DNA from 4 places in the Methylobacterium sp. CCH7-A2 genome. Region 2 is predicted to be linked to each of the others. Evidence: predicted binding sites of a transcription regulator. Region 2 holds the regulator's gene; each other region holds the start of a gene.
The links. The regulator PhoB, encoded in region 2, activates phosphate uptake and scavenging genes when phosphate is short. The targets are predictions, from matches to a motif close to TGTCATNNANCTGTCAT.

Region 1: a site for PhoB is predicted at 1,443-1,459, ahead of phnC (phosphonate ABC transporter ATP-binding protein). Genes of this name have one in related genera too.
Region 3: a site for PhoB is predicted at 2,076-2,092, ahead of pstS (phosphate ABC transporter substrate-binding protein PstS). Genes of this name have one in related genera too.
Region 4: a site for PhoB is predicted at 4,810-4,826, ahead of AX750_RS02225 (alpha-D-ribose 1-methylphosphonate 5-triphosphate diphosphatase). Genes of this name have one in related genera too.

Annotation. Positions count from the first base shown of each region.
Region 1 is NZ_LSKN01000060.1:533-8,643, forward strand. It holds gene phnD (phosphonate ABC transporter substrate-binding protein) at 1-469, opposite strand, end outside; gene phnC (phosphonate ABC transporter ATP-binding protein) at 525-1,343, opposite strand; gene AX750_RS04170 (TetR/AcrR family transcriptional regulator) at 1,485-2,150, opposite strand; gene AX750_RS04175 (efflux RND transporter periplasmic adaptor subunit) at 2,229-3,335, shown strand; gene AX750_RS04180 (efflux RND transporter permease subunit) at 3,354-6,440, shown strand; gene pbpC (penicillin-binding protein 1C) at 6,445-8,111, opposite strand, start outside.
Region 2 is NZ_LSKN01000298.1:81-8,355, reverse strand. It holds gene AX750_RS22755 (ATP-binding protein) at 113-1,171, shown strand; gene pstS (phosphate ABC transporter substrate-binding protein PstS) at 1,293-2,318, shown strand; gene pstC (phosphate ABC transporter permease subunit PstC) at 2,478-3,449, shown strand; gene pstA (phosphate ABC transporter permease PstA) at 3,462-4,352, shown strand; gene pstB (phosphate ABC transporter ATP-binding protein PstB) at 4,401-5,201, shown strand; gene phoU (phosphate signaling complex protein PhoU) at 5,245-5,964, shown strand; gene phoB (phosphate regulon transcriptional regulator PhoB) at 6,123-6,821, shown strand; gene AX750_RS22720 (TIGR03862 family flavoprotein) at 6,984-8,222, shown strand.
Region 3 is NZ_LSKN01000164.1:251-4,920, forward strand. It holds gene AX750_RS12905 (hypothetical protein) at 1-253, shown strand, start outside; gene AX750_RS12910 (hypothetical protein) at 265-708, opposite strand; gene pstS (phosphate ABC transporter substrate-binding protein PstS) at 920-2,008, opposite strand; gene AX750_RS12920 (Na/Pi symporter) at 2,423-4,135, shown strand; partial or broken gene AX750_RS12925 (acetoacetate decarboxylase) at 4,226-4,670, opposite strand, start outside.
Region 4 is NZ_LSKN01000021.1:83,262-91,536, forward strand. It holds gene AX750_RS02190 (urease accessory protein UreE) at 1-135, shown strand, start outside; gene AX750_RS02195 (urease accessory UreF family protein) at 141-815, shown strand; gene ureG (urease accessory protein UreG) at 904-1,536, shown strand; gene AX750_RS02205 (HupE/UreJ family protein) at 1,559-2,140, shown strand; gene phnE (phosphonate ABC transporter, permease protein PhnE) at 2,203-3,009, opposite strand; gene AX750_RS02215 (ATP-binding cassette domain-containing protein) at 3,006-3,854, opposite strand; gene AX750_RS02220 (PhnD/SsuA/transferrin family substrate-binding protein) at 3,851-4,720, opposite strand; gene AX750_RS02225 (alpha-D-ribose 1-methylphosphonate 5-triphosphate diphosphatase) at 4,881-6,020, shown strand; gene AX750_RS02230 (DNA topoisomerase IB) at 6,092-7,105, shown strand; gene AX750_RS02235 (hypothetical protein) at 7,364-7,699, opposite strand.

The DNA of each region.
Region 1 (8,111 bases), on a different contig from region 2:
TGTTGCCGGAGGTCGAGTTCGGATCGACGAGGCCGAGGTTCTTGCCCTTCAGATCCTCGATCTTCTGATAGGGCGAGTCCTTCTTCACATAGAAGACCGAGTAGTAGCCCTTCGTGCCGTCGAGATTGGTCTCGATGGCGAAGGCTTCGATCTTGGCGCCGGTCATCAGCGCACGCGCGAACGAAGAGGGGCCGTACATGCCGATATGGATGTTGCCGGCGCGCTGACCTTCGATCAGGGCGGCGTAGTCGCTGGCGATGCGCAGCGTGACCTTGGTGCCAAGTTCCTTCGAGAGGTAGTTCACGAAGGGGGTGTAGCGCTCGACGACGCCCGAGGCGTTCTCGGCCGGGATGATGGCGAAGACGAGTTCGGGATACTTCGCCTTCCAGTCCTGGGCGAAGGCGGGGGCAGCCAGCGTGGCGGCGAGCGCCGCGGTGGCGAGCGTCAGGGTGTGACGACGGGTCAGCATGAAGTGCTCCTGTTGGTCTTCTGGGAGAGGGACCGCCCGGCGGGCCGGACGGAGGTCAGGCGACGTTCTGCTTGGCGCGCTGCGCTTCTTCGCTGGCGATGGCCTCGAGCTGGTCGAGCGCCTCGGCGCCGGCGTCCTTGGCTTCGATGCCGTAGAGCTTCGCCGCGATCTCGCTGGTGAGCTGGTGGGGCGGGCCGTCGAAGACGACCTTGCCGGCGGCCATGCCGATCAGCCGGTCGCAATATTTCGACGCGATATCGAGGTGATGCAGGTTCGAGACGACGGTGATGCCGTCCTCGCGGTTGATGCGGAACAGCGCGTCCATGACGACCTGCGTATTGCGCGGATCGAGCGAGGCGATCGGCTCGTCGGCGAGGATGATCTGCGGTTCCTGGACCAGGGCACGGGCGATGGCGACACGCTGCTGCTGGCCGCCGGAGAGGGTTTCGGCACGTTGGGCGAGGAGATGACCCATATCGAGCCGCTCGAGCGCCGCGATGGCGCGGATCTTGTCGTCGCGCGAAAAGCTCTTCACCAGCGTCAGCGCTGCGGCGCGATGGTCGAGCCGGCCAAGCAGGACATTGGTGAGGACGTCGAGGCGGCCGACCAGGTTGAACTGCTGGAAGATCATCGCCGTGTCGCGCCGCCAGCGGCGCAGCGCGGCGCCCTTCAGCGCTGTGACGTCACGGTCGCCGGAAAGGATGCGGCCTTCGCTCGGATCGGCGAGGCGATTCAGCATGCGCAGCAGCGTGGACTTGCCGGCGCCCGAGCGGCCGATGATGCCGACCATCTCGCCGCGCGGAATGGACAGGGTTACGCCGTCGACCGCGGCTTTGCCACCGAAGCGCTTGGTCAGACCCTCGATGCGCAGCATGATGCCGTTCCCGCGTTCCGTTGGCAGCATGGCTTCCGCCCGCGGCAGATCCTGCCGTAGGGGCCATGCTTTCCGACGGGCGACAGCTAGCCGGCACAGATGACAGACGGGTGACGGTCGGGCAGGCGGCCGGATGCCGCCTCAGGCGCCGCGCAGGAGCAGATCGACGCAGTCGCGGACATAGGCCGCGCGCTGGTCGGGAGGCGTCTGCGCGACGTTCATCAGCGCGCGATGCTGATGAAAGCCGCGCAGCATGCCGACGAACTGTTCCGCGAGCACCTTGGCCCGGGCATCGTCGAGCGGTTCCGCGAGGCCATCACCGACATGTGAACGTTGCCGCAGCAGCTGCGACAGCTCTTCGATGATCCGTAGCGCTCCCGCCTCGTAAGCCGCTTGGCCAAGCTCGGGAAAGCGGGCCGCCGCACTCATGACGAGACGATGGAGATCGAGGGAATGCGGGTCCAGCATCATCGCCAGTGCGTCTTCCCCGAGCCGTATCAGAGCGCTGCGCAGGTCGACGTCCTGGATGGGTCGGCGCAGCGGAATGGTCAGTTTTTCAGCGAGTTGCGTGCAGATCGCGCGGAAGAGGGCTTCTTTGTCGGCGAAGTGCGCGTAGATCGTCTGCTTCGAGACGCGGGCCCTCTGCGCGATCTGGTCGAGCGTCACCCGCTCGTAGCCTTCGGCGAGGAACATGGCGGAGGCTGCGCGGATGATGGCGCGATGCTTGTCCACCCGCAATCGTGACGGCAGGCGTCTTGCATCCGCCTCGTCGTCGGCAGACAGTTCCGGTGCGGCAGCATTCGTCATGGTTCTGCCCATCGTCGCCCTTATCAAACTGGACCGTCCAGTCTAAAATAAGCGCGTCATATCGGAGCGTCCAGTTCTATGAAGCGGTTCGTCTATCTGCTCCTGATCATCGGCCTCGCCGGCGGCGGCTACTACGGCTACCGCCATTACGAGAAGTCGAAGGCGCCGGCCCCGGTCGCCGCCGCTCCACAGGGGCGCGGTGCGGTTCCCGTCGAGGTGACCAAGATCGAGCGGGGAACAGTCAACGAGGAGGTCGAGGCGCTCGGCACGCTCGCCGCCGATGAATCCGTCGTGATCGCCCCGGAAATCGCGGGCCGCGTCACGGCTCTGGGCTTCAAGGAGGGCGAGCGGGTCGAGAAGGGGCAGGTGCTCGTCAAGCTCGACACCGCCATTCTCGATGCCGAGCTCAAGCAGCAGCAGGCGGATCTCGGCCTCGCGCGCGACACCTTCGAGCGGAACCGCTCGCTCAACCAGCGCGGCGTCGGCACGCAGGTCGCCTTCGACGAGGCGACGGCCAAGCTCGCCGCCGCCGAGGCGCGGGTGCAGCTCTCGCAGGCGAAGCTCGCTCAATCCACATTGATCGCGCCCTTCAACGGCGTCGTTGGCCTGCGCGCCGTCAGCGTCGGAGATTATGTGGCGGTCGGCAAGCAGCTGATCACTCTGACCAATATCGATCCGATCAAGGTCGACTTCCGTGTGCCCGAGATCTTCCTGTCGCAGGTCAAGGTCGGCCAGACGATCAGCCTGCGTGTCGATGCGGTGCCGAATTCCGAATTCCAGGGCAAGATCTTCGCGGTCGATCCCGTCGTCGATATCAATGGGCGCGCCATCCGCCTCCGCGCCACCGTTCCCAACGGCGATCTCACGCTCAAGCCGGGCCTCTTCGCCCGTGTCACCATCGTGGTCGACCGTCGCGAGAACGCGATGCTGATCCCCGAATCCGCGGTGGTGCCGGATGGGCTCGGCAAGGTCGTGTTCATCGTCGAGAACGGCAAGGCGAAACGCGTCGCGGTCGAGCTCGGCAAGAGGTTGCCGGGCAAGGTCGAGATCGTGAAGGGGCTGACCCCGCAGATGACGGTCGTCAGCTCCGGCCAGATGCGGTTGCGCGACGGCTCGACAGTCTCCGTGAAGAACAGCCAGCCGCCGGTTCAGACGAGCGCGCTGCCCGCCACGCTGAGCCCCTGAGCCCGAGTCCCGCGCGCCATGAGCCTGTTCGCCCTCTTCGTTCGCCGGCCGGTCTTCTCGACCGTGCTGAGCCTGCTCGTGCTCCTGATCGGCGCGGTGTCCTATACGCGCCTCACGGTCCGCGAATATCCGAACATCGATGAGCCGGTCGTCTCGGTCCGTACCGTCTATACCGGCGCCAGTGCCGAAATCATCGAGACGCAGGTCACGCAGATCCTGGAGAACTCGATCGCGGGCATCGAGGGCATCGAGATCATCTCCTCGACCAGCCGCCAGGAGCAGAGCAACATCTCGGTCCGCTTCCGGCCGGACGTCGATCCCGACGTCGCGGCTTCCGACGTGCGCGACCGTGTCAGCCGCGTGCGCGGGCGCATGCCGTCCGAGATCGACGAACCGATCATCGCCAAGGTCGAGGCGGATGCTCAGCCGATCCTGTTCCTGTCGCTGATCAGCTCGCGCCACAACCCGCTGGAACTGACCGACTTCGCCGACCGCTTCATCACCGACCGGGTGCAGAACATCACTGGCGTGGCCGAGGTGCAGATCCGCGGCGAGCGGCGCTACGCCATGCGCATCTGGCTCGATCGGGCGCGCATGTCGGCCTACAACATCACGGTCCAGGAGATCGAGGCGGCGGTCCGCGCGCAGAATGTCGAGATTCCCTCGGGCCGCATCGAGAGCAACAACCGCGAATTCACGGTGCTCTCGCAGACCGGGCTGACGACGCCCGAGCAGTTCCAGCAGATCGTCGTCAAGGACGCCAACAACTTCCCGATCAAGCTGCGCGACGTCGCGCGCGTCGAACTCGGCGCGCTGGCGGAGCGCAACGCCGCTTGGTTTTCCGGCAATCCCTCCGTGACGATCGGCATCGTCAAGCAGGCGACGGCCAATCCGCTCGACGTCTCCAAGGGCATCCGTGCCGCGCTGCCGGAGATCATCGACGATCTGCCGGACGGCATGACGATCGCGACCTCCTATGACACCTCGGTCTTCATCGACCGCTCGATCCAGGCCGTCTACACGACGATCCTCGAGGCGGTCGTCCTCGTCGTGCTGATCATCTTCATCTTCCTGCGCTCGCTGCGCGCGACACTGATCCCGCTCGTCACCATCCCGGTGTCGCTCGTCGGCTCGTTTGCGCTGATGTATGCCTTCGGCTTCACGGTCAACACGCTGACGCTGCTGTCGATGGTGCTGGCGATCGGCCTCGTCGTGGACGACGCCATCGTGGTTCTGGAGAACGTCCATCGCCATATCGAGGACGGGATGGAGCCGAACGCTGCGGCGATCCGCGGCATCAACGAGATCGCCTTCGCCGTCGTGGCGATGACGCTGACCCTGGTCGCGGTCTATGCGCCGATGGCCTTCTCGACCGGGCGGACGGGCAAGCTCTTCATCGAGTTCGCGCTGACGCTGGCGGGAGCCGTGCTGGTCTCGGGTTTCGTCGCGCTGACCTTGACGCCGATGATGTGCGCCAAGCTACTCCGGCACAATGAAAGCCATGGCTGGCTCTACAATCTGCTCGAGCGCGGCTTCAATGCCCTGTCGCGCGGCTATAAGGCCTCGCTGCGCGGGGCTTTGGCGATCCGCCCGGTGATCGTGCTGCTGGCGCTCGGTGTGGCGGGCGGCAGCTATTTCTTCTTCACCAATCTGCGCTCGGAACTGGCGCCGGTCGAGGATCGCGGCAGCTTCACCGTTATCGGCGTGGCGCCGGAAGGCTCGACGATGAACTTCACTGCGGAATATGCCCGCCGCGCGGAAGAGTTCTTCAAGCGCTTCCCGGACGTCCAGACCAATCTCGTCATTGTGGGCTTCCCGGATGTGACGCGCGCGTTGGCCTTCGCCCGTCTCAAGCCCTGGGAGGAGCGTGGCACGAAGCAGCAGGACATGGTGGCGGAGATCAACCGCAGCCTGTCGCAGGTGCCCGGCATTCGGCTCTTCGCCACCAATCCGCCTTCGCTCGGCCAGGGCGGTGCCAACAGCAGGCCGGTGGAGTTCGTCCTGCGCTCGTCCGAGCCCTATGAGCAGATCAAGCAGTATGTCGACGCGCTCCTGGCCGAAGTCGCCGGCTCGCCCGCACTGACCAATCTCGAATCCAACCTCATCCTCGACAAGCCGCAGATCAAGGTTTCGATCGACCGCCAGCGCGCGGCGGATGTCGGCGTCGGCGTTGATGTCATCGGCCGCACGATGGAAACCCTGCTCGGCGGGCGGCAGGTGACCCGCTTCAACATGAATGGCGAGCAGTACGACGTCGTCATCCAGGTCGGCGGCGAGGACCGCAACACGCCGCAGGCGCTGCAGTCGATCTATCTGATGGGCCGGGGCGGCGCGGTGGTGCAGCTCTCGAGCCTGGTCAAGGTCGAGGAGACGGTCGCGCCGAAGGAGCTGATCCGCTTCAACCAGCTTCGTGCGGCGACGATCACCGCCGTGCCCGCCCCCGGCTATTCGCTCGGCGACGCTTTGGCCGTGCTGGAACAGGCCTCGGCCCGTGTCCTGCCGAAAACAGTGCAGATCGACTATTCCGGCCAGAGCCGCGAGTACAAGCAGTCTGGCGCCTCGATCGCGATCGTCTTCCTGCTGGCGCTGGGCTTCATCTATCTCGTGCTGGCCGCCCAGTTCGAGAGCTTCATCGATCCCGTCGTGATCATGGTCTCGGTGCCGCTCTCGCTCACGGGCGCGCTCGCGGCACTCTACTTCGCCGGCGGCACGATGAACGTTTACAGCCAGATCGGCCTGATCACCCTCGTCGGCCTCATCACCAAGCACGGCATCCTGATCCTGGAGTTCACCAACCAGCTCCGCGAGGAGGGCAAGGAGATGATCGACGCCCTGGTCGAGGCGGCGGAACTGCGCCTGCGACCGATCCTCATGACCACGGGCGCGATGGTGCTGGGCGCCGTGCCGCTGGCATTGGCCCATGGCGCGGGCGCCGAAAGCCGCTCGCAGATCGGCTGGGTCATCGTCGGCGGCATGACCTTCGGCACGCTGCTGACGCTCTATGTGGTGCCGGTCGCCTATTCCTATCTCGCGAGCAAGAAGCGCTCCGTGCATGGGCATGTGGTGAAGGAGACGCCGGCGGCGCATCCCCAGCCCGCCGAGTAGCCCGCTACTGCAGGCGCACCGAGACGCTTTCGCTGGCGCCGGTGCCGTCGATGACGGAGATTCGCAGGAAGCCCTTGCCCGGCGGCTGCCATGTCGCTTCGCGCCGCCGTGTCGGTGGGAGGACCGGCGCGCCATCCACCAGCCAAGTATAGGGCGGCGCGCCGCCGGCGACCTTGAGATTGAGCTCGGGCCGTCCGTCGGCGGCCGAGGCGGCGAGGTCGATCCGGGCTCCTTCGGGCGGGAAGGCGAGCCTCAGCGACGGCGTCGTCATCGCGACCACCGTCTTCGGCACGTCCTGGCGCAGATGGCGCAGCGGGGGCGGCAGCTGGGCGCTCGTCGCCACGATGCTGTCGCGCGGCTGCGGGAAGGGGCGCGGGTCGAGGCCTATCCGCGCGAAGGCGTCGAACAGGATCGGGGCCGCGACGACCCGCCCGACGAGGCCCGGCACGGCGCCGTTGTCAGCGCGGCCGACCCAGACGCCGATCGTGTGCCTGCGGTCGAAGCCGACCGCCCAGGCATCGCGATAGCCATAGGAGGTGCCGGTCTTGAAGGCGATGCGGCCGGGCATGGCATTGAGCGGCGGCGGCGCGCCGAGTAGCGTGTCGGCGACATACCAGGCGGCGACCGGCTCGACGAGGCGGGGCGAAGGCGCGTCTTCCCCTCCCGCCCGCACCCGCAGCGGCGCGACATCCCCACCACGCGCCAGCCCGACATAGAGGCGTGTCAGGTCCTGCAGGGTGATGCCGAGCCCACCGAGTCCGACGGCGAGGCCGGGAGCGCCGCCTTCCTTCGGCATGGCGACCGCGACCCCGGCATCGCGCAGTCGCGACAGGAATCGCTGAGGCCCGAGCGCCGAGAGCAGTTCGACCGCCGGCACGTTGAGCGAGAGCTGCAGCGCCTTGCGGGCCGAGACCATGCCCTGGAAGGTCATGTCGAAGTTCTCGGGCACGTAGAGTCCGTAGCGCGCCGGCCGGTCCTCCAGCATCGTCTCGGGATGGGCGATGCCGTTGTCGAAGGCGAGCGCGTAGATGAAGGGCTTGAGCGCCGAGCCCGGCGAGCGCAGCGCCCGCGTCAGGTCGAGCGAGCCGGCCCGCTCGGCGGCGAAGTAGTCGACGCCGCCGACCGAGGCGCGGATCTCGCCGGTCTCGTTGTCGACCGCGAGGATGGCGATCGAGACCTGCGGGCTGAGGCCCAGGCTGCGGTCGCGGGCCAGCGCTTCCAGCGCCGACTGAAGCCGCGCATCGAGGCTGAGGCGATGGCTGCGGGCGGCCGGCGCTTCCGCCACGACCTGCTCGGCGACATGGGGGGCGAGGTTGGGGAAAGGCTTGCGCGCCGTCGGGACCGGCTCGTCTCGCGCGGCGGCGATTTCGGCTGCGGTGGCGAGGCCAGCCTCCGCGACGCGGGCCAGTACCCGGTCGCGGGCCTTGCGGGCGGCCTCGGCGAAGCGGTCGGGCCGGCGCGTCTCGGGCGATTGCGGCAGGGCGACGAGCAGCGCGGCCTCGGCGGTCGAGAGGCGCTTCGGCTCCTTGCCGAACCAGGCGAGGCTGGCTGCGCGCACGCCCTCGAGATTACCGCCGAAGGGGGCGAGCGTCAGGTAGAGGTCGAGGATTTCGGTCTTGGTGAAGCGCCGCTCGAGTTCGACGGCGCGCACCGCCTGGCGGAGCTTGGCGG
Region 2 (8,275 bases):
CCAGCCTAGCGGGCCTCAGCGGCGAAGGGAATTGACGGGCGCCGCGCCGGCCATCAGGAAGGGGCGCCCGCCTGCGCCGCTTCCTCCGGTGCCGTCCGTGTCGAGGTTTCCCATGCCCGGTGCCGTCGATCCCCTAGCCGCCACGACGCAGGCGCTCGTCGAAGCGATGGGGTCGGCTGCGCTGCTGCTGGATGCGCAGGGGGTGGCCCAGGCGCTGAGCCCGGCGATGCGCGCCCTGATCCCGGCGCTGGAAAAGGGACGGCTGCTGACACTGGTGATGCGCGATCCGGACCTGATCGAGGCGATCGAAGGCGTCTCGCGGCAGGGGGGACGGCAGGTGATCGAGCTGATCGAGCGCGTGCCGGTGGAGCGCACCTTCCGCATCCATATCGCTGCGCTGGGCAGCGAGGGTGTCCGGCGACCGGTGCTGCTGACCTTCGAGGACCTCAGCGAGCAGCGCGTCACCGAGCGGATGCGGGTCGACTTCGTCGCCAATGCCAGCCACGAGCTGCGCACGCCGCTGGCCTCGCTGCTCGGCTTCGTCGAGACGCTGCAGGGCCCGGCGCGCAACGATGCCGGCGCGCGCGACCGTTTCCTGGCGATCATGCGCGAGCAGGGGCTGCGCATGGCGCGGCTGGTGGACGACCTGCTCTCGCTTTCGCGGATCGAACTGCGCGCCCATCTGGCGCCGGAGACGCCGGTCGATCTGACCGGCATCTCGCGCGAGATCGTGGATTCGCTGACGCTGATGGCACGCGAGCGCGAGGTGACGCTGACGCTGCGGGCGCCGACCGAGCCGGTAAACGTACCGGGCGACCGCGACGAGCTGCTGCGGCTGATGGAAAACCTCGTCGAGAACGCGATCAAGTACGGCAAGAGCGGCGGAGAGGTCGTGATCGACGTCGTCGACGGGCCGCTCGAGGTCAGCGTCGGCGTGCGCGACGATGGGCCGGGCATCGCACCGGAGCATCTGCCGCGGCTGACGGAGCGCTTCTACCGGGTCGATACCGCGGCGAGCCGCGAGGCCGGCGGCACGGGGCTCGGCCTCGCCATCGTCAAGCACATCGTGCTGCGCCATCGCGGGCGGCTGACGATCGAGAGCGCGCTCGGTGAGGGTGCGACGTTCAGGGCTGTTTTGCCACGTTTCGGGGCTTCGGCGCGCAAGCCTTGAGGGCGTTTCTTAACGCTGCGTGACGCCTTCATGACAGCATGCGTGACGAAGTGTCATGAAGCTGTCATGCAGAGGGTGTTCTGAACGGCTCGCTGAACCTGCGACCCAGAGAGGACATCTCATGCGCAAACTTCTCATTCTCGCGGCCGCGACCATCGGTCTGTCGGGCGTCGCCCAGGCCGCCGACATCACCGGCGCCGGCGCGACCTTCCCCTTCCCGATCTACTCGAAATGGGCCGAGGCCTATAAGAAGGAGACCAATATCGGTCTCAACTACCAGTCGATCGGCTCCGGTGGCGGCATCCGCCAGATCAAGGCCAAGACGGTCGCCTTCGGCGCCACCGACGCTCCCCTCAAGGGCGAGGATCTGGCCAAGGACGGCCTCATCCAGTTCCCGACCGTGATGGGCGGTGTCGTCCCCGCGATCAACATCGCCGGCATCGACGCCCGCCAGCTCAAGCTGACCGGCCCGATCATCGCCGAAATCTACATGGGCACCGTGAAGAAGTGGAACGATCCCAAGATCGTCGCCCTCAACGCCGGCCTGAAGCTGCCCGACGCCAACATCAATCCCGTCTATCGCTCGGACGGTTCGGGCACGACCTTCGTGTTCACCGACTATCTCTCCAAGGTCTCGCCGGAGTGGAAGTCCAAGGTCGGCGCCAACACCTCGGTGCAGTGGGCCGTCGGCATCGGCGGCAAGGGCAATGAGGGCGTCTCGGCCTCGGTCAAGCAGGTCGCCAACTCGATCGGCTATGTCGAATATGCCTACGCCAAGCAGAACAAGCTCAGCTACGCGCTGATCCAGAACGCCGAGGGCAACTTCCCGGCGCCGGACGACAAGTCGTTCCAGGCCGCGGCCGCGAACGCCAACTGGAACGAGGCTCCCGGCTTCGGCATCTCGCTGAACAACCAGAAGGGCGCCGAGGCCTGGCCGATCACGGCCGCGACCTTCCTGCTCGTCCACGCCAAGCCGGAGAAGCCGGAAGAGGTGCAGGCCGCGCTGAAGTTCGTCGACTGGGCCTTCAAGAACGGCGACCAGATGGCGCTGGACCTCGACTACGTGCCGCTCCCGGCCAACGTCAAGGATCAGGTCCGCGCCGCCTGGAAGGGCGTGACCGACCCGTCGGGCAAGCCGATCTTCTGATCACCGACTGAGGGCGAGGCGGAACCCGGTTCCGCCTCGTCTTCCTCATCAGGCCTCCATCCCGAGCAGCGGCGGAACCGCTGTTCCGGCTGAGGGCCCTCCCGAGAGCCTTCGCCTTCCGCCTCGCATCCTCGTTCCGCCACGACCGGAGTTCCACGGATGACCGCCGTGACCGACACTCTGAGCATTCCGGCCGCGCGGCCGCAGCGAAAGACGCCGAAGGGCACCTTCGACATCGTCTTCCGCAATGCCAGCCTGATCTCGGCCCTGTTCGTGCTGTTGCTGCTGGCCGGCATCATGCTGTCGATGGTCATCGGCGGCTGGCCGGCCTTCAAGGCGTTCGGGCTGAGCTTCATCACCGGCTCGCAATGGGACACCCAGGCCGATGTCTATGGCGCCTGGCCGGCCATCGTCGGTACGCTCTCGACGGCGCTGATCGCGCTGCTGATCGGCGTGCCGCTCTCGCTCGGCATCGCCGTCTACCTCACCCAGCTTGCCCCGCCCTGGTTCAAGCAGCCAGTCTCGACCACGATCGAGCTGCTCGCCGCCGTGCCCTCGATCATCTACGGCATGTGGGGCCTGTTCGTCTTCGTGCCGCTCTTCGCGGCCTATGTGCAGGTCCCGCTCTCGAACATCGTCGAGGGGATGCCGATCGTCGGGACAATCCTGTATTCGCGCTCGCCCTCCGGACTGGGCATCCTGACGGCGGGCATCATCCTCGCCTTCATGATCATCCCCTTCATCGCCTCGATCGTGCGGGACATGCTCGATCAGATCCCCTCCGTGCTGCGCGAGAGCGCCTATGGCATCGGGGCGACGACCTGGGAGGTCGTGCGCCATGTGCTGGTGCCGCAGGCCGGCGTCTCGATCATCGGTGCGATCATGCTGGGTCTCGGCCGCGCGCTCGGCGAAACGATGGCGGTGACCTTCGTGGTCGGCAATGCCAACCGCCTCTCGGCCTCGATCATGGATCCGGGCTCGACCATCGCCTCGCGCATCGCCAACGAGTTCAACGAGGCGCTGGGCCTGCAGATGAACGCGCTGATCGCGCTCGGCTGCATCCTGTTCTTCGTCACCTTCGTCGTCCTGGTCGTCGCGCGCATCCTGGTGTCGCGGGTCAAGACCTTCTGAGCGAGCCCGATCATGAGCCTGACGACCTCCTCCACCGCTCCCGCCGCCCCTTACGCCGCCTGGGGCCGCGTCCGGCAGAGCCGCCGCACCGCCGACAAGGCGATGCGGGTCATCTCCGCCGGCTTCACCTTCCTCGCCATCTTCGTGCTGTTCTGGATCCTCGGCATGCTGATCGTGAAGGGCATCGGCGGGCTCTCCGTCGCCACCTTCACGCAGATCACCCCTGGCCCCGGATCGCAGGGCGGCGGCCTCGCCAACGCCATGGTCGGCTCGATTGTGCTGACCTTCCTCGGCATCGCCGTGGCGACGCCGATCGGCGTGCTGGCGGGCACCTATCTGGCGGAATACGGCAAGGGCTCGAAGCTGGCCGACCTGATCCGCTTCATCAACGACATCCTACTCTCGGCGCCCTCGATCCTGATCGGCCTGTTCGTCTATGTCATTCTGGTCGAGCCGGTCGGCGGCTATTCCGGCTGGGCCGGCGGCGTCGCGCTCGGCATCATCGCGATCCCCGTGATCGTGCGCACCACCGAGGACATGCTGCGCCTGGTGCCAGGCCCGCTGCGCGAGGCCGGGGCTGCGCTGGGCGCGCCGCCTTCCGTGGTGATCACCTCGATCACCTGGAAGGCCGCGAAGGCCGGCATGGTCACCGGTATCCTGCTGGCGCTCGCCCGCATCGCAGGCGAGACCGCACCGCTGATCTTCACCGCGCTGAACAACAATTTCTGGTTCTCGTCGGACCTGATGGGCGGCGTGTCGAACCTGCCGGTGACGATCTACCAGTTCGCCTCCGCGCCTTACGAGAACTGGCAGCAGCTCGCCTGGGCCGGTTCGCTGATCATCACCCTGTCGATCCTGCTGCTCTCGCTCGTCGCCCGCCGCATCGTGCGCGGCGGCAAGTGAGACCCGCCTAACCTATCTCCGTCGCGTCAGATCCGAAGGAACCCGTCGATGCTTTCGACCCTCGAACTCAGCCCGCAGTCGCTCGACGCCGACGCGCCCGTCCGGATCGCGGTGAAGAACCTCGATTTCTACTATGGCGAGCACAAGGCGCTGAAGAACATCAATCTCGACTTTCGCGACCGGCATGTCACGGCCCTAATCGGCCCCTCGGGCTGCGGCAAGTCCACGCTGCTGCGCATCTTCAACCGGATCTATTCGCTCTATCCCGAGCAGCGCGCGACCGGCGAGGTCATGCTCGACGGCCGCAACGTCATCTCCAACGACGTCGACGTCAACGAGCTGCGCTCGCGCATCGGCATGGTCTTCCAGAAGCCGACGCCCTTCCCGATGTCGATCTACGACAATGTCGCCTTCGGCATCCGCCTCTACGAGAAGCCGCCGAAGTCGGAGCTCGACGACCGCGTCGAGGGCGCGCTGCGCCGGGCCGCGCTCTGGGACGAGGTCAAGGACAAGCTCAAGACCTCCGGCATGGGCCTTTCGGGCGGCCAGCAGCAGCGCCTCTGCATCGCGCGCACCATCGCGCAGAAGCCGGAGGTCATCCTGTTCGACGAGCCGACCTCGGCGCTGGACCCGATCTCGACCGGCAAGATCGAGGATCTGCTGGAGCAGCTGAAGGCCGACTTCACGATCGTCATCGTCACCCACAACATGCAGCAGGCGGCGCGCATCTCGCAGTACACCGCCTTCATGTATCTGGGCGAGGTGATCGAGTTCGCCGCGACCAACACGATCTTCATGAACCCGAGCAAGAAGCAGACGCAGGACTACGTCACCGGCCGCTTCGGCTGATTTGGCCGCCGCTTCCGCTCCGCATCCAAAGGACAACGCCGCGATGACCGAACATATCGTCCGCTCCTACGACGCCGAACTGGAGTCGCTGCGCCGCAGCCTCGCCGAGATGGGCGGCATGTCCGAGCGCATGCTCGGCGATTCCACGGTCGCGCTGGTGCGCCGCGACACGACGCTGGCCCAGAAGGTGATCTCCGCCGACCAGCGGCTCGACAACCTGCAGCGCGACGTCGAGGAGCGCGCCGTGCTGACGATCGCCCGGCGCCAGCCGCTCGCCAACGATTTGCGCGAGCTGATCTCGGCGATCCGCATCGCCTCGGACATCGAGCGCGTCGGCGACCTCGCCAAGAACATCGCCAAGCGCGCGGTCGCGATCTCCGGCCAGTTCTCGCCGCCGCACCGCGCCGTCGTCGGGCTGGAGCATATGAGCCGGCTGGTGCAGGCGCAGCTCAAGGACGTCCTCGACGCCTACGCCACCAGCAACGAGCAGAAGGCGCTCGAGGTCTGGCATCGCGACGGCGAGATCGACGCGCTCTACACCTCGCTGTTCCGCGAGCTGTTGACCTATATGATGGAAGATCCGCGCAACATCACCTTCTGCACGCATCTCCTGTTCTGCGCCAAGAACGTCGAGCGCATCGGCGACCACACCACCAACATCGCCGAGACGATCCACTATCTCGTCACCGGCGAATCGCTCGACATCAACCGTCCCAAGCTCGAGACCACCGACATCACGGTCGAGGCCGTGACAGGGAGCTGACAACACCGACTGCGCCGGAGCCTTCGCCGTCAGGGTCGGGCCTGTTCCGACCATCCACGTCTTCGCCGGACCCACGCCGCGTTCAAGACGTGGATGCTCGCCACAAGGGCGAGCATGACGATGCGTTTCGGCACAAACGCCAAGAACGGAACCGTGCCATGGCCGCCCGCATCCTGATCGTCGAGGACGAGGAACCCCTCACCCTGCTGCTGCGCTACAACCTCGAGGCCGAGGGCTTCGCAGTCGACAGCGTGGCGCGGGGGGACGACGCCGAGCTGCATCTGCGAGACAACACGCCCGATCTCGTGCTGCTCGACTGGATGCTGCCCGGTCTCTCCGGCATCGAACTGTGCCGGCGGCTGCGGGCGCGGCGCGACACCGAGCGCGTGCCGATCATCATGCTGACCGCCCGCGGCGAAGAAACCGAGCGCGTGCGCGGCCTCGCCACCGGGGCCGACGACTATGTCGTCAAGCCGTTCTCCCTGCCGGAGCTGATCGCGCGCATCCAGGCGCTGCTGCGCCGGGCGAAGCCCGGCCATGTCGCGGGGCTGCTGGTCGCCGGCGATCTCGAACTCGACCGCACGACGCGCCGCGTGCGCCGGGCCGGCGAAGAGCTGCATCTGGGGCCGACCGAGTTCCGGCTGCTGGAATTCCTGATGCAGGCGCCGGGCCGGGTCTATTCGCGCGCCCAGCTGCTCGACGCCGTCTGGGGCCGCGACGTCTACATCGACGAGCGCACGGTCGACGTCCATGTCGGGCGGCTGCGCAAGGCGATCACGCCGGGCGACGCCAAGGATCCGCTGCGCACCGTCCGTGGCGCGGGCTACGCCTTCGACGAGACCTTCGCGCGGGCGTGAGGGAAACCGTCATGGTCGGGCGCAGACCCGAGCATCTCGTGACGCCGAGGCTCCCCTGCCGTGCCGGCCATAGATTCTCGGGTCGAGCCCGAGAATGACGAGGTCGCTCCGGCATGCGCCTGATCGCTTGACCCGCGACGCCCGACGGCGCAAGCCGGCCCGATGCAGATCAAAGACATCGCCATCATCGGCGCCGGCCCGGCCGGGCTGATCGCGGCCGAGCGGCTGGCCCAGGCCGGCCACCGCGTGACGATCCATGAGCGGATGCCGTCGCCGGCGCGCAAATTCCTGCTCGCCGGGCGCGGCGGGCTCAACCTCACCCATTCCGAGCCGCTGGAGAGCTTCCTGCCGCATTACGGCGCGGCGCGGGACTGGCTCGAACCCGCCATCCAGGCGTTTCCACCGCAGGCGCTGCGCGATTGGGCCGACGAGCTCGGCGCGGAGAGCTTCATCGGCACCAGCGGGCGCGTCTTCCCGAAGGCGATGAAGGCGTCGCCGCTGTTGCGCGCCTGGCTGCGCCGGCTCGACGGGCTCGGGGTGCGGCTCGAAGCCGGCCGGCGCTGGACCGGCTGGAACGACGAGGGCGCGCTGACCTTCGCCACGGCGGCCGGCGAGGTGACGGTCGCCGCCGATGCGACGCTGCTTGCGCTGGGCGGGGCGAGCTGGCCGCGGCTCGGCTCGGACGGTGGCTGGGTGCCGCTGCTGGCCGGCAAGGGCGTTGCCATTTCGCCGCTGCGGCCCGCCAATGGCGGCTTCGCCGTGGCCTGGTCCGACACGCTGCGCGAGCGCTTCGCCGGCGCGCCGCTGAAACGGATCACGCTTCGCTTTGCCGGCAAAGAAATTGTTGGAGAGGCGATGATCGACGCGCATGGACTCGAGGGCGGCGCGATCTATGCGCTGTCGGGGTCGCTGCGCGAGGCGATCGCGCGCGACGGTTCGGCGCTGCTCGAGATCGACCTGCGGCCCGATCTCGACCTCGCCCGTCTGACCGAGAAGCTCGGCAAGCGTCGGCCCGGTGAGACGCTCAGCAACCATCTGCGCAAGGCGGCAGGGCTGTCGCCGGCGGCGGTGGCGGTGCTGCGCGACAGCGTCGGCGGCAGGCTCGACGAGAGTCCCGCGGCGCTCGCGGCGGCGATCAAATCCGCGTCTGTGCGCCTGACCGGGACGATGCCGCTCGACCGGGCGATCTCCAGCGCCGGCGGCATCGCGGCCGGCGAGATCGACGGGGGCTTCATGCTGCGGCGCCTGCCGGGCGTCTTCGTCGCCGGCGAGATGCTGGACTGGGAGGCGCCGACCGGCGGTTACCTCCTGCAGGGCTGCTTCGCGACCGGCGTCGCGGCGGCGGCGGGGATGGTGGCGTGGCTCGCGCGGGGAACCTCGACGGAGAACCCTGTCCCATAGGGAGAGGGCAGGGTGAGGGGTCGGCCGTTTGAAGGTGGCGTGAGACCTGACCG
Region 3 (4,670 bases), on a different contig from region 2:
CGACCGCGAGCACGTCATTAAGAGCAATTTCGTCTCGAATTTGACCGGAACGATGTATCTTCCGCGCGGAAAGCTGGTCATTGATGCGACGAACGAGGTGGCACAGCAATCGGCGTTCACGCTCATCGTGGTCCGCAAGCTCTATCTATCAGCTAGCCCGAAGCTCGTTGTGAAGTCAGACTATCGAGGTACGGATGTTCCAGTGCCGTCGGGTTTAGGGCCACTCGGTGGTGACCCCGTTCTTGCCCGCTGACTGGCGCAGCATCAATCCGCCAAAACCCGCACGAATCGTCTGGCTACCCAGCCAGACCGGCAGGGTCCCGTGTAGGTTCCGTCAAAGTAGGGCGGGGCCTCGGGGAGACGACAAGCTTCCATCAGGGCCGTGTCTGCTTGCGCGTCAGGCAGATAGATGACCCCCACGAAACTCGCGGAATTCCAATCTTTTTGCAGTACGCCGATGACGCGTTCGCCTTGGATCAATCGTCCCAGCTCGGCAGCTTTCGTCGAGGGCGCAGATCGCACCGAAACAAAGCCGTCACCGCCTTTTCGAAGGCCGAAGATTTCAGCGACGGCCCCGCCGGGCGCGATCTTTTTGCCATCCAGCATGATGGACTTAACCACCACGGGCTCCGGTGCCAGCCCTTGAGCAAGAGACGAGCTGGCAGCGGCGAGGGTGAGCGCCGCGATCGAGAAGGCAAGGGGCTGCATGAAACTGATCGTACCGATGGACGAATTTGACGCAACAGATCTCTCGGCTGCGGCCTGATTGGATTCTGGCGATCAACCTCGGGAAGGGCAACGTCACCTCCCGGGCACTTTGACGTCATGTGACCATCTGTCGTCGGACATGCGCACGGTTCGCGCTTGAGCAACGCGATTTAAGCTTTCGAGGACGTTAAGCTAAAGCGACAAGCCTCAGCTAGCCGCCGGGCTTCAGGGCTGTGTCCCAATAATCTCTGATTTTCTGAACCAGGGGCTCGGGCAACGCCACATAGCCCAGCGATGTTGCGTCGGCGGCTCCCCTCTCGAATGCGATGCGAAAAAAGCTGATCACCTCGCGGGAGCGCGCATTCAAAGGCTTTGGCACCAGCGCAAACGTCGTGGCCACGATCGGCCAGGATTGTGGCCCTGGCGCGTCGGTCAGCATCAGCGCGAAATCTTGGTTGGCTGACCAGTTGGCGCTGGCTGCGGCAGCCTGCAGGCTCGCTGCATCGGGTTTGACAAACTGGCCGGCCCTGTTCTGCAGCAGGGTGTAAGCAAGGGAAGCCCGCACCACCTGCCCTAGCTCGACATAGCCGATTGCGTTCTTTGTCCGGGAAACCAGGTTGATCACGCCCTGCGTCCGCTCCGCGCCGGTGCCGACCGGCCAGGCGACCTGGGTATTCGCACCGATCCGGGCCGCCCAGTCCGGGCTGACGCGGGAGAGGTAATCCGTCCAGTTGAAGGTCGTGCCTGATCCGTCGGAACGCCATACGACTTTGATCGCGGCTTCGGGCAATCTGACCGCCGGATTCAGGACTTTGATGTCCGCGTGAGACCAGGTCTTGATCCTGCCGAGATAGATATCGGCCAGGACCGGCCCGGTCAGCCGAAGCTGGCCCGCTCCGACGCCATCGATATTCACGACCGGGACGATGCCTCCCATTACGAAGGGGAACTGAATCATCGCGGTCCGCGCAAGTTCTACGCTAGAGACGGGCCGATCCGTGGCGCCGAAATCGACGGCACGCTGCGTCACCCGAACTTCGCCACCGAGGGAACCGATTGGCTCATACTCGATGCCTATGTCGAGGGGCGCCATGTCGGCACCGTCGGCCTTGGCCGAGCGGTACAGCCGCGACCACCTGCCGATCACTGGAAAGGTGAAGGTCGAGCCCGCACCGGTGATCATGCCGACGACCGGCAAGCCCATATTCGAACGATGGCCGATATCCGCTGGCGTCTGCGCCAGACCTACGCTCGATGTCAATAACGCGATTGCAAAATAAAGACGACCCAAGGTTTTCATTCGTTCGTACCTTCGATTGTCCAATTAGCCGGCGTTAATAGGCCAATTGAGAAGCTATGGACTGCGAATGACGACGGCGTGACGAACGCAAGATCTATCAAGCGATTGCCGTAACTGGACACAGTCCTAGACTGCGTCGCAGCCGCTCGGTGAGCCGACGTGATAATTTATCTGTCGATCATCCGGGCGTGTATGTCGTGGCAAGTGAAACACAAGAAACCGAAACCCGATATCGCGAATTCACTCGTTACTGTTTTGGCGAGTGCCGCGGCGCCACAATGATGACGGTCGTTGTTCAGCGTCCCGGACGAGGTCACAAGGGCGTCACACCCCGCCACCTAGGTTTCGGCCCAGCGCTGCAACGAGAGCGAGTGGGCGCTGCGAGTGACAGTCAGTGCCGAGGGGGGCGCCAGCATGCAAGTCGATATCTTCACTCAGGTGATCGTACCGGTCATCGGGGGGCTCGGCATCTTCATGCTGGGCCTAGAATTCATGAGCAACGGCATTCAGTCCCTCGCCGTCAACAAGATGCGCTCGCTGTTGGCCAAGATTGCCGGCACGCCGGTCAAGGGCGTCATCGCCGGAACGTTCATCACCGGCGTCATCCAATCCTCGACGGCGATGACGGTCATGGTCGTCGGTCTTGTTAATGCCGGCGTCATCGGGCTACGGCCGGCGATCAGCGTGATCATGGGTGCCAATATCGGCACGACGCTCGGCAATGGCCTGATCGCTCTGCCACTAGGCCCGCTCGGTCTTCTTCTCGCAGGCATCTTCGCGCTCGTCCACATTTTCGCCAAGACCGACAAGGTCAAGAACATCGCTCTTGCTTGCATGGGTTTCGCGCTGATCTTCTACGGCCTGAACCTGATGACGGGTGGGCTTCGCCCTCTGCGCGCCATGCCTGAAGTGATGGGCGTGATCTCGTCGCTACGGGCCGACTCCTTCATGGGCCTGATCTACTGCGTCCTGATCGCCGCCGGTATCACTGCGATGATCCATTCGTCGTCAGCGACGATCGGCATCGTCATGGGGCTCGGCGCGGCCGGTATCCTCGACTGGAAGACTGCCGTCGCCTTTTCGCTGGGCGCCGATCTCGGTACCACCATCACCTCGTGGATGGCCTCACTTAATCTCACCAAGAACGCCAAACGCGCGGCCTATGCGCATATTTCCTTCAATATCATCGGCGTGATGGTGACGATCCCGCTGTTCTTCGTGTCGATGGACGTCCTGACCTGGGCGATGCAGTGGTTCGGCGGCGACCCCGGCGTGCCGGTGATCAAGGACGGCAAGGAGACCTTCCCGCTGGTTCCTGTGGCCATCGGCCTTTATTCGACCTTCTTCAACATCTTCAATACCGTATTGCTCTTCCCCTTCGTCGGCGTCTTCGAGAGCGTCCTGATGAAGGTTGGTGCTAACGCGACCGGCGATCGGGAGGACTATACCCAGCCGAAATATCTGAGCGCAGCTGCAGCCAGCGACCCTGTCTCCGCCGTTCCCGCGGTCCAGCGCGAAACCGGGCGCTACCTCGAAGCCGCGCGCCAGTTCCTCGACATCGCCAAGGGTAGCGAGAATGCCCCTGACAAGATCGAGGAACACTATGCAGCCATCGACATCCTCAACCGCGAGATTCGTTCCTACACCTCGGGCATGTTCAAGGCCGACATGCACTATGCCCGGGCCGATCTTGTCGCGAGCCTGATCGAGGAGGAAGACCAGACGGCCAGTCTGGGCGAAGCGCTCTACCAGATCGCCCGCCGGATCGAGCGCCAGCCCTTCGGCGAGGTCGGTCGCGGTCTGGTGAACAGCCTTGTTGACCAGGTTGAAGATGCGCTCCGGGCGATCATTCCGATCGACCAGGTCAACCCGCCGGTCACCGCCCAAGCCGAGCCGCGGTTGAAGGCTCTCGCCGAAATGCGCGAACGCTGCCTGCGGCTTGGCGCAGAACTGCCCTGGGTCGAGCGCGGTGCGATACTGGCCCTACTCGGCAGCGCCGAGCGCGCCTATTATCTGATCGAGCGGATCGACTCTGAGCGGAAATCGGTGTCGCGTGTCGTCCCGGTCGCGGCCCAGAGCCAGACGCGCGGTGCGGAAGGCTTTGGTGGCGCGGCCGTCCCGGCCTGACCAAGTGTCCCATTAACGGAAAACGGGCGGCTCGATGGATCGAGCCGCCCGTTTTCATTTGCGCCGGTGCAGGCGGCGGCCTGCGAAGCCTCAGCCCTCCTGCATGTAATCGTGGATCTTGCGGCCGAAGGGCAGGGTCAGGTCGGCGATGAAGTGGTGGGCGCCGAGCACGCGGCGCACCGGCAGGTCGGCGACCGGCGCATTGACATGCGGCACCAGATGCAGCCGGCCCGGGCCGATCCACGAGCCCTTGACCGTGATCTCGGTGAGGTTCAGCGCGACGAGCTGGCAGATCTCCGGCTCGCCATCGACGCCCGGGATGATCTTGAGGTTGACCTGCGTCTTCGACAGCGTCGCGGTCGTCTTGGCGCCGTTGCCGGCGAGGCTCTCATGCTTGTAGCCCATCGTGCCCATGGCAACCTGCTGGCCGGCATAGTCGAGCGTGCCCGTCAGTGTGTCCTTGACCAGCTCCAGCTTCGGATGGGCGTATTTCTTGGGGAAGCCCCAGATCTCGCGGCCGGCCGAAATCGGCGGC
Region 4 (8,275 bases), on a different contig from region 2:
CACGCGCATTCGCACGACCATGGCGACGCCTGCGGCTGCGGGCATGATCACGCCCACCGCGATCACGCCCATCACGATCATGGCCACAAGCATGGCGCCGAACATGGCCACAAGGGCCGCAGCCACGATCACTGAGCGCCATGGCGGCCCATCTGCCCCTGATGGTCTGGCTGTCGCCGTCCTTCCCGGTCGGCGCCTTCGCCTATTCTCACGGCCTCGAATGGGCCTTCGAATGCAGCGATCTGCATGACGCCGAGACGTTGCGGGACTGGCTCGAGGCGCTGGTCGCCCATGGCTCGTTGCGCAACGACCTGATCCTCTTCGCCTGCACCGCCCGCGCCACCGAGGCCGGTGACGACGCAGCTCTGGCCGAGATCGCCGAACTCGCCCTGGCGCTGGCCAATTCCGCCGAGCGCCGGTTGGAGACGGTCACGCAGGGCAATGCCTTCGTGACGGCGCTGCGGGCCGCCTGGCCCTGCGAGGCGATCGAACGGCTCAAGCGCGTCGCCCCCGACGACATCGCCTATCCGCTGGCCGTCGCGGCGGCCAGCGCGGGGCATGGCTTGCCGCTTGCGGCCTCGCTGGAGGCCTACGGTCTCGCCTTCGTCGCCAATCTGGTCTCGGCCTCGGTGCGGTTGGGCATCGTCGGCCAGACCGACGGACAGCGGCTCACCGCGGCCCTGATGCCGGCCGTGCAGGCCGCTGCGGCGGAGGCCGTGCCCGCGACGCTGGACGACCTCGGCGGCTGCGCCTTCCGCTCCGATCTCGCCTCGCTGCGCCACGAGACGCAGTATTCGCGGCTGTTCCGCTCGTGAGCGCGGCGCGCGAATTGCAACCCTCTTCATCCACGCTCCGGGCCGCACCGGCCCGCCGCACCGCCTGATCGCTCAAGGAACTTCACAGATGTCGCGTTCTCCCCATGGCCCCCTCCGCGTCGGCATCGGCGGCCCCGTCGGCTCCGGCAAGACGGCTTTGATGGAGGTGCTCTGCAAGCGCATGCGCGACCGCTACGACCTCTGCGCCATCACCAACGACATCTACACCAAGGAGGATGCGCGGCTGCTGACGGTGGCCGGCGCGCTGCCGCAGCAGCGCATCATGGGCGTCGAGACCGGCGGCTGCCCGCACACCGCGATCCGCGAGGACTGTTCGATCAACCTCGCCGCGGTCGAGGAGATGCGCGGCAAGTTCCCCGACCTCGACATGATCCTGATCGAATCCGGCGGCGACAATCTCGCCGCCACCTTCTCGCCCGAGCTGGCGGATCTGACGATCTACGTCATCGACGTCGCAGCCGGCGAGAAGATCCCGCGCAAGGGCGGCCCCGGCATCACCCGCTCTGATTTGCTCGTCATCAACAAAACCGATCTCGCCCCCCATGTCGGCGCGGATCTTGCAGTCATGGAACGCGACACGAAGACGATGCGCGGCAAGCGACCTTACGCCTTCACCAACACCAAGGCGGGCGAGGGCGTCGATGCCGTGATCGACTTCATCGAGACGGCGGGTGGCCTGCGGGCCGCTCCGGCCGCGTGACGGACATGCAGGGGAGACGGCGATGCGCGGAACGGCAGAACGGGCGGGGCTGGTGGTGATCGCGACGGCGCTGGCCGGGCCTGCTCTCGCCCATACCGGAGCCGGCGCCGTGCATGGCTTCGGGGCCGGCCTGCTGCATCCGCTCTTCGGCGTCGACCATGTCCTTGCCATGGTCGCGGTCGGTCTCTGGGCCGGGCTCACCGGCGGGCGAGCCCGCTTTGCCTATCCGCTCGCCTTTGTCGGCATGATGGTCCTCGCCGGCCTCTGGGGCATGTCCGGTTCGTCCCTGCCGGGTGTCGAGATCGGCATCGCCGTCTCCGTCGTCGTGCTCGGCCTCGCCATCGCGCTGCGGGCGACGCCGCCGCTGGCTGCGGGCGCAGCCGCGTGCGCGATCTTCGCGGTCTTCCACGGCCATGCCCATGGCGCCGAGTTGCCGCAAGGAGCGAGCGGGCTCGGCTATGCGCTCGGCTTCGTACTGGCGACGGCCGCCCTGCACGGTGCCGGACTTGGGCTGGCCGGACTGCTCGCGGCGCGGGCGCCGCTGCTCGCCCGTGTCGCCGGCGGCGGACTGGCTCTCGCCGGCGTCGCCATTCTCGCGAGCTAGCCGTCTGAGCATCCTGCCGCCCCTGCGGGACGGCAGGATCAGGCGAAAGCCGGCCTGCGGCGTCAGATGATGCGGCGCCGCAGCCAGCCGCCGATCTGCTCGACCGCGACCACCAGCGCGAAGACGGCCAGGATGATCGTCAGCGCGGTGTCGTAGTCGAACAGGTCGAACGCCACCTTGAGCTCGACGCCGATGCCGCCGGCGCCGACCAGCCCCAGTACGACCGAGGCCCGTGTCGCCTTCTCCACGCAGAACAGCGAGGTCGCGATGAAGGACGGCATCGCGTTGGGCACGACCGCCGAGAAGATCAGCCCGGTCTTGCTCGCCCCGATGGTCGACAGCGCCTCGCGCGGGCCCTTGTCGGTCTCCTCCATCGCCTCGGCGAAGAAGCGCCCGGCATAGCCGATCGTGTCGATCATCAGCGCCAGCACGCCGGCCGCGGGGCCGAGCCCGACGGCGATGACGAAGAACAGCGCCCAGATCAGATCCGGCACTGTCCGGAAGAAGGCGATCAGCCCGCGCGCCAGAACCCGCACGATCGGATGCGGCGACAGCCCGTCGGCGGCGAGGATCGCCAGCGGAAAGCTCAGGATCAGGCCGAGCACGCAGCCCGAGACCGCCATCTGGAAGGTCGTCGCCAGCGACCAGAGGATCTGCTCGAGGCGGCTGAGATCGGGCGGGAACATCCGCGTCAGGATGTTGCCCATATAGGGGATGCCGCGGATCAGCTTCTCGGCCGAGAGTTCCGAGCCGCTGAACGACCAGATCACCAGCGCCAATGCGAGGAAGCCGCCCATGAAGGCGACGGCGCTCGGCCGCTCGAAGCGATCGACGGCGAAGGGGGGCCGGGCAGTCTGAGACAGGCTCATGCGAACACCGGCGCCGGCGCGCGCACCGGCTCCTCTTGGGGCGCTGTATCGCCGCCCGGCTCTTCGAAGAAGGCGGCGAGTTCGGCCTCGGTGCAATGACCGGCCCGGCGGTCAAGGGCGATCGTCCCGCCGCCCAGCCCGACGATGCGGTCGGAAAAGCGCAGCGCATGCGCCATATGATGCGAGACGAAGACCAGCGTGAGGCCCTTGTCGCGCGTCAGCCGGAACAGCAGCTCCATGATCTCGCGGCCGGCGCGCGGGTCGAGGCTGGCATCCGGCTCGTCGGCCAGCACCAGCTCCGGCCGCTGCATCAGCATCCGCGCGATGGCGACGCGCTGGGACTGCCCGCCCGAGAGGGAATCGGCCCGCTGCAGCGCCTTGTCGGCCAGCCCGACGGCCTCCAGACAGGCCATCGCCTCGTCGCGCACCGCAGCCGGCGCGAGCGACTGCGCCCATGAGCGCGGGCCGGAGCGCCGCGCCTGGACGCCATGCACGACATTGGAGAGCGCGCTGAGCCGCGCGACGAGATTATGCTTCTGGAAGACCACGCCGACTCGCGCCCGGAAGCGCTTCAGCGCCGAGCCGCGCAGATCGCCGACCGTCTCGCCGAGCACGCTCAACCGGCCCTGGTCGGCTTCCGCCAGCCGCACGATCATGCGCAGCAGCGTCGATTTGCCGGTGCCATTGGCTCCGATGAGCGCCAGCGACTCGCCGGCGGGGACGGAGAGGTCGAGCCGCTCGATGATGGTGCGCGGCCCGAAGCTCTTGCGCAGGCCGTCGATGGCGATGACGGGGACGCCAGCCCCCGTCACCATCGGCCCGAGGGCGGGCGAGGGCGTCGTCACTCGATGAACTTGTTGAATTCGGTGATGCCGATCGTGGCGTAGATCGAGCGGACATAGTCGTAGTCGCTGTCCTTGACCTCGGGCAGGAAGACGCCCCCGGCGAATTTGCGGTTGTCGTCCGTGCCGGTGGTGACCGCCTTCATCAGCTCCGTGCCGTGGTCGAGGAAGGCCTTGCGCACCTTGGCGACGATCTCCGGCTTCACCTTGGGGCTGGCGATCATCACGTCGTTCGGCAGGTCGCGACCGCGCGCCACGACGGTGAAGCCGGTCTTGGTGTCGCTCTCGCGGATGCGCTGGAGATGGGTGAGGTTGAGGCCGATGGCGGCGATGTCGCCGCGCTTCATCGCCTCGACCGCGACGTTGCGCTTCACGAAGATCGGCTTGTAGTCGACGTTGTACTTCAGGCCGAAATCGGCGAGCGCCTGCGCCGGGCCGAGATGCTGCGAGGTCGAGCCGATCTCGCCGAAGGAGATCGTCTTGCCCTTGAGATCGGCGACGCTCTTGATCGGCCCGCTCGCGAGCACGGCGACCTGGCTGAAATAGTCGGGGCGCTGCCAGCCGACGACCGGCACCGCATTGGTCCGGGCCTTGAACACGACGTACTCGGCCGGCCCCGTCAGCACGAAATCGACCTGGCCGGCGGCCATCGCCTCGACCGCGGCGGTGCGGCCGGACACCGCGAAGAACTGCACCTTGACGTCGGCAACCTTCTCGAACGCGGCTTTGAACGGGCCGAACTCGCGCTGGAGCGATTCCGCGCCGTCGATGTCGGTGACGGCGAAGCGGATCGAATCCTGCGCCTGGGCGGCCGGCGCGGCGAAGGCGGCGGCTGCGGCGAGCAGCGCGACGGCGATGGGCTTCAGCATGGGGCGTTCTCCCGTTCCCTGGAGCCCTGCCGCTAGGGCCGGCATGCGACGGCCCGGTGACGGCTGCCTGACGGTTCGGTGACGGCCGGTGTCATGCTGTCGTCATGCCCGGGCGCGAAGGCGCAACGCCGCAGGGCGGGTGCATGGCAAGGAGACGGATGTGTCGATCGCGATCACGGGGGGGACCGTTCTGGTCGAAGGGCTCGAGCGACACGACCTCATGCTCGAGGACGGGCTCATCGCCGGTTTCGCCCGGGCCGGCGGCGCCCGGCTGACGCTCGACGCGACCGGGCTTCTGGTGCTGCCGGGCCTCGTCGACTGCCATGGCGACGCCTTCGAGCGCCACATCATGCCGCGGCCGCGCGTTGCCTTCGACATCGACCTCGCCTTGAAGGACGCCGACCGGGCGCTGCTGGCGAGCGGTATCACCACCGCCTTTCACGGCGTCACCTGGTCTTGGGAGCCGGGCCTGCGCGGGGCGGAGAATGCCCGCGCCCTGGCCGAGGCGATCGCGCGGCTGCAGCCGGAGCTGGGCGCCGACACGCGCTTCCACCTGCGCCACGAGACCTTCAACCTCGATGCCGAGCCGCAGATCCTCGCCTGGCTGGCGGAGGGGCGCGTCGGTGTGCTCGCCTTCAACGACCACACCGAAGGGACGCTGAAGACGCGCCACCGCCCCGACAAGATCGGCAAGATGGTCGAGCGCACAGGCCTGTCGACGGAGGCCTTCATGGACCTCGTCGAGACGGTCTATGCCCGCAAGAGCGAGGTCGAGGGCTCGATCGCGCGCCTCGCAGCGGCGGCGCGCGCGGCCGGCGTGACGATGTTCTCCCATGACGACATGACGCCCGACATGCGCGCCTGGTACCGGTCGCTGGGTGTGACCGTCGCCGAATTCCCGATCGACGAGGCGACCGCGCGCGCAGCCGCCGATCACGGCGAGGCGATCGTCTTCGGAGCCCCCAATGTCGTGCGCGGCGGCTCGCATACGGGCTGCCCCAGCGCCGAGGCAATGGTGCGCGCCGGGCTCTGCAGCATTCTGGCGTCGGATTACTACTATCCGGCGCTGGCGCTGGCGCCGTTCCTGCTCGCCCGCCGCGGCGCGGCCAGCTTAGCCGAGGCCTGGGCCCTGGTTTCGCGCGCCCCGGCGCAGGCACTGGGCCTCGACGACCGCGGCGTCATCGCGCCCGGCAAGCGCGCGGATCTCGTTCTCGTTGAGGAAGGCCCCCATCCCCGTGTCGTCGCGACGATCGCCGCCGGCCGCCTCGTCCATCTCGCCGACCAGCGCCTGCTCGCCTGAGGCTCCCGGTTCCAGCCGGAACTTTCCCCGGCTGGGCCGATTGTAGAGCCGTCGAGATCGGGGACGGTGCCATGGCGTTGCTGGAGAAGGAAGAAGCCCCTGTCCGCCTGAAGCGTGCCACGCCGACGGACCTCAGCATCACCCGCCACCGCGCCGGCAAGGGATTCGCCTATCGCGATGCTGACGGAAACCGCATCACGGATCAGGCGACGCTGGCCCGCATCCGTTCGCTCGCCATCCCGCCGGCCTATGTCGATGTCCGGATCGCGGCCGATTCCCGCGCGCATCTCCAGGCGGTCGGCCATGACGAGGCCGGCCGGATCCAGCATCGCTATCATCCCGGCTGGGAGAAGGTGCGCGAGCGCCGCAAGCTGAAGCGGCTGAAATGCCTGCTCGGCGCCCTGCCGAAGCTGCGGGCCGCCATCGCCCGCGACCTGAAGGACCGGCAGCTCACGCGGGACAAGGCGCTCGCCTGCGCGGCGGCGATCATCGACCGCTGCCATATCCGCGTCGGCAACGAGACCTATGCCAAGACCAATGGCAGCCATGGCGCCTCGACCCTGCTCAAGCGCCACGTCACCATCGCCGGCGGCCGCGTCGAACTCTCCTTCAAGGGCAAGAGCGGCAAGCAGATCGCCTGCGCCCATTCCGATCCGGCGCTGGTCCGTGCGCTCACCCGGATTATGACCCTGCCGGGCAAGCGCCTGCTGCAGTACCGGCGCGAGGATGGCGGCATCGCCGAGGTCCGGGCGAGCGAGATAAACGCCTATCTCAAGCGCGTCAGCGGCCTGCCCGTGAGTGCCAAGGATCTGCGTATGCTCGCCGCCAATGCGGCTGCGGCCGAACTGCTGCTGGCCGGCGAGGTGGTTGCGACCGAGACGGGCAAGAAGCGCCAGCTCGCCGACATCATGCGGGCGATCTCGGAGCGGCTGGTCAACACGCCGGCCGTCGTCCGCAAGAGCTATGTCCACGCCATCGTGCTGCGCGCCTATGCGACCGGCCGCTTGAAGCGCTGCTACGAAAAGGCCAAGGCCCGTGGCGCCTGCTCGCGGATCGAGCGGGCGCTGGGGCTGGTCGCAGCCTGATCCTGCGGGCGGCCGCCATAGGTGCATCGCGCCGCATTTTCGGCTAGTCAGCCGCCATGACCGCCCTTTCGCCCGAGCAGCTGCGCTTTTCCGTCGCGCCGATGATGGACTGGACCGACTAAGCCTATAAGCCGGTCGTTACGAGCCTATTATTGGCCAATGTTGTACCTGTCGTAGTACCGCCAAACCCGCCAGCGGGCATGGTGAAGTGGGAGGGGGCCGCTATGCTGCCAGGCCGGAAGCCCCCTCCCGGCTGCGCTAGGCCCGGCGGTTGATGTCCGAAATCTGGTCGATCAACTCACCGAGTTCGCGCAAGTGCAATTCCAGCACGTCGGCCTCCAGCTTCGTGAGCACGTGATAGTCGCGGGCGTCCTGGCGGCCGGCTAGTATGTGGTCGCCGGATCCGCCTGCGCCGGCGGCACCGCCCAGAGAACGCTCGATGGTGGGCAACAGCGCCTCCCACCGAAGTTCCAGCATGGCCAGCGGCCCCTCCAGTTCAAGGCGCTCGCTAACGAACCGAGCGGCACGCTTGCGCACCGCGCCGCGGGCACGAGTCTTCGTTTGCGCCATCGGCGCAGCAAAATGCACATTCATTGATGATGTCCCCAGCCGGCCTGTTCCGGCGCAGGGTTACGGTGTGCGATTCGCTAGCATTCGTCAAGTGGTATATTGATGTGGAGGGAGGCGGATCTTTGACGTCAAAGGTGATCACATGGGTTGATAGCCATTAGAGGCAGATGGTTGCTAATCAATATTGGCGATATATTTGACGTCAGACGTTGCGGTGCGACCTAACCCGCCTTGAGCGTGACGAGCACTTGGCGCGCTGGATTGAGTTGGTGGAGGTGAGGGATGGGTCCGAAAAACCGTCGCAAGTTGCGACAGTTCCAAAGGGTGGTCGCGGGGTGCAAGAGGGCATCAACCTTGCGGCGCGCGAACTCGGCATAGGCAAAGACGACGCCCACCGCGCAGTCAAAGTCGCCAGACTGGCCCCCGAGGCGAAAGCGGTGGCTTGACTGATGAGAACGAAAACGGAACATAATCCGATGCTCGTTCTCCCTCTTCGCATACGGCGCCTGCCTAGCTCGGTCATCATCACCGATGCGCGCGGACGCGCGATTTGCATCTACTGCGAAGAAGCGCCGCTTCGGCGGGATGTTGCCTGCCTGT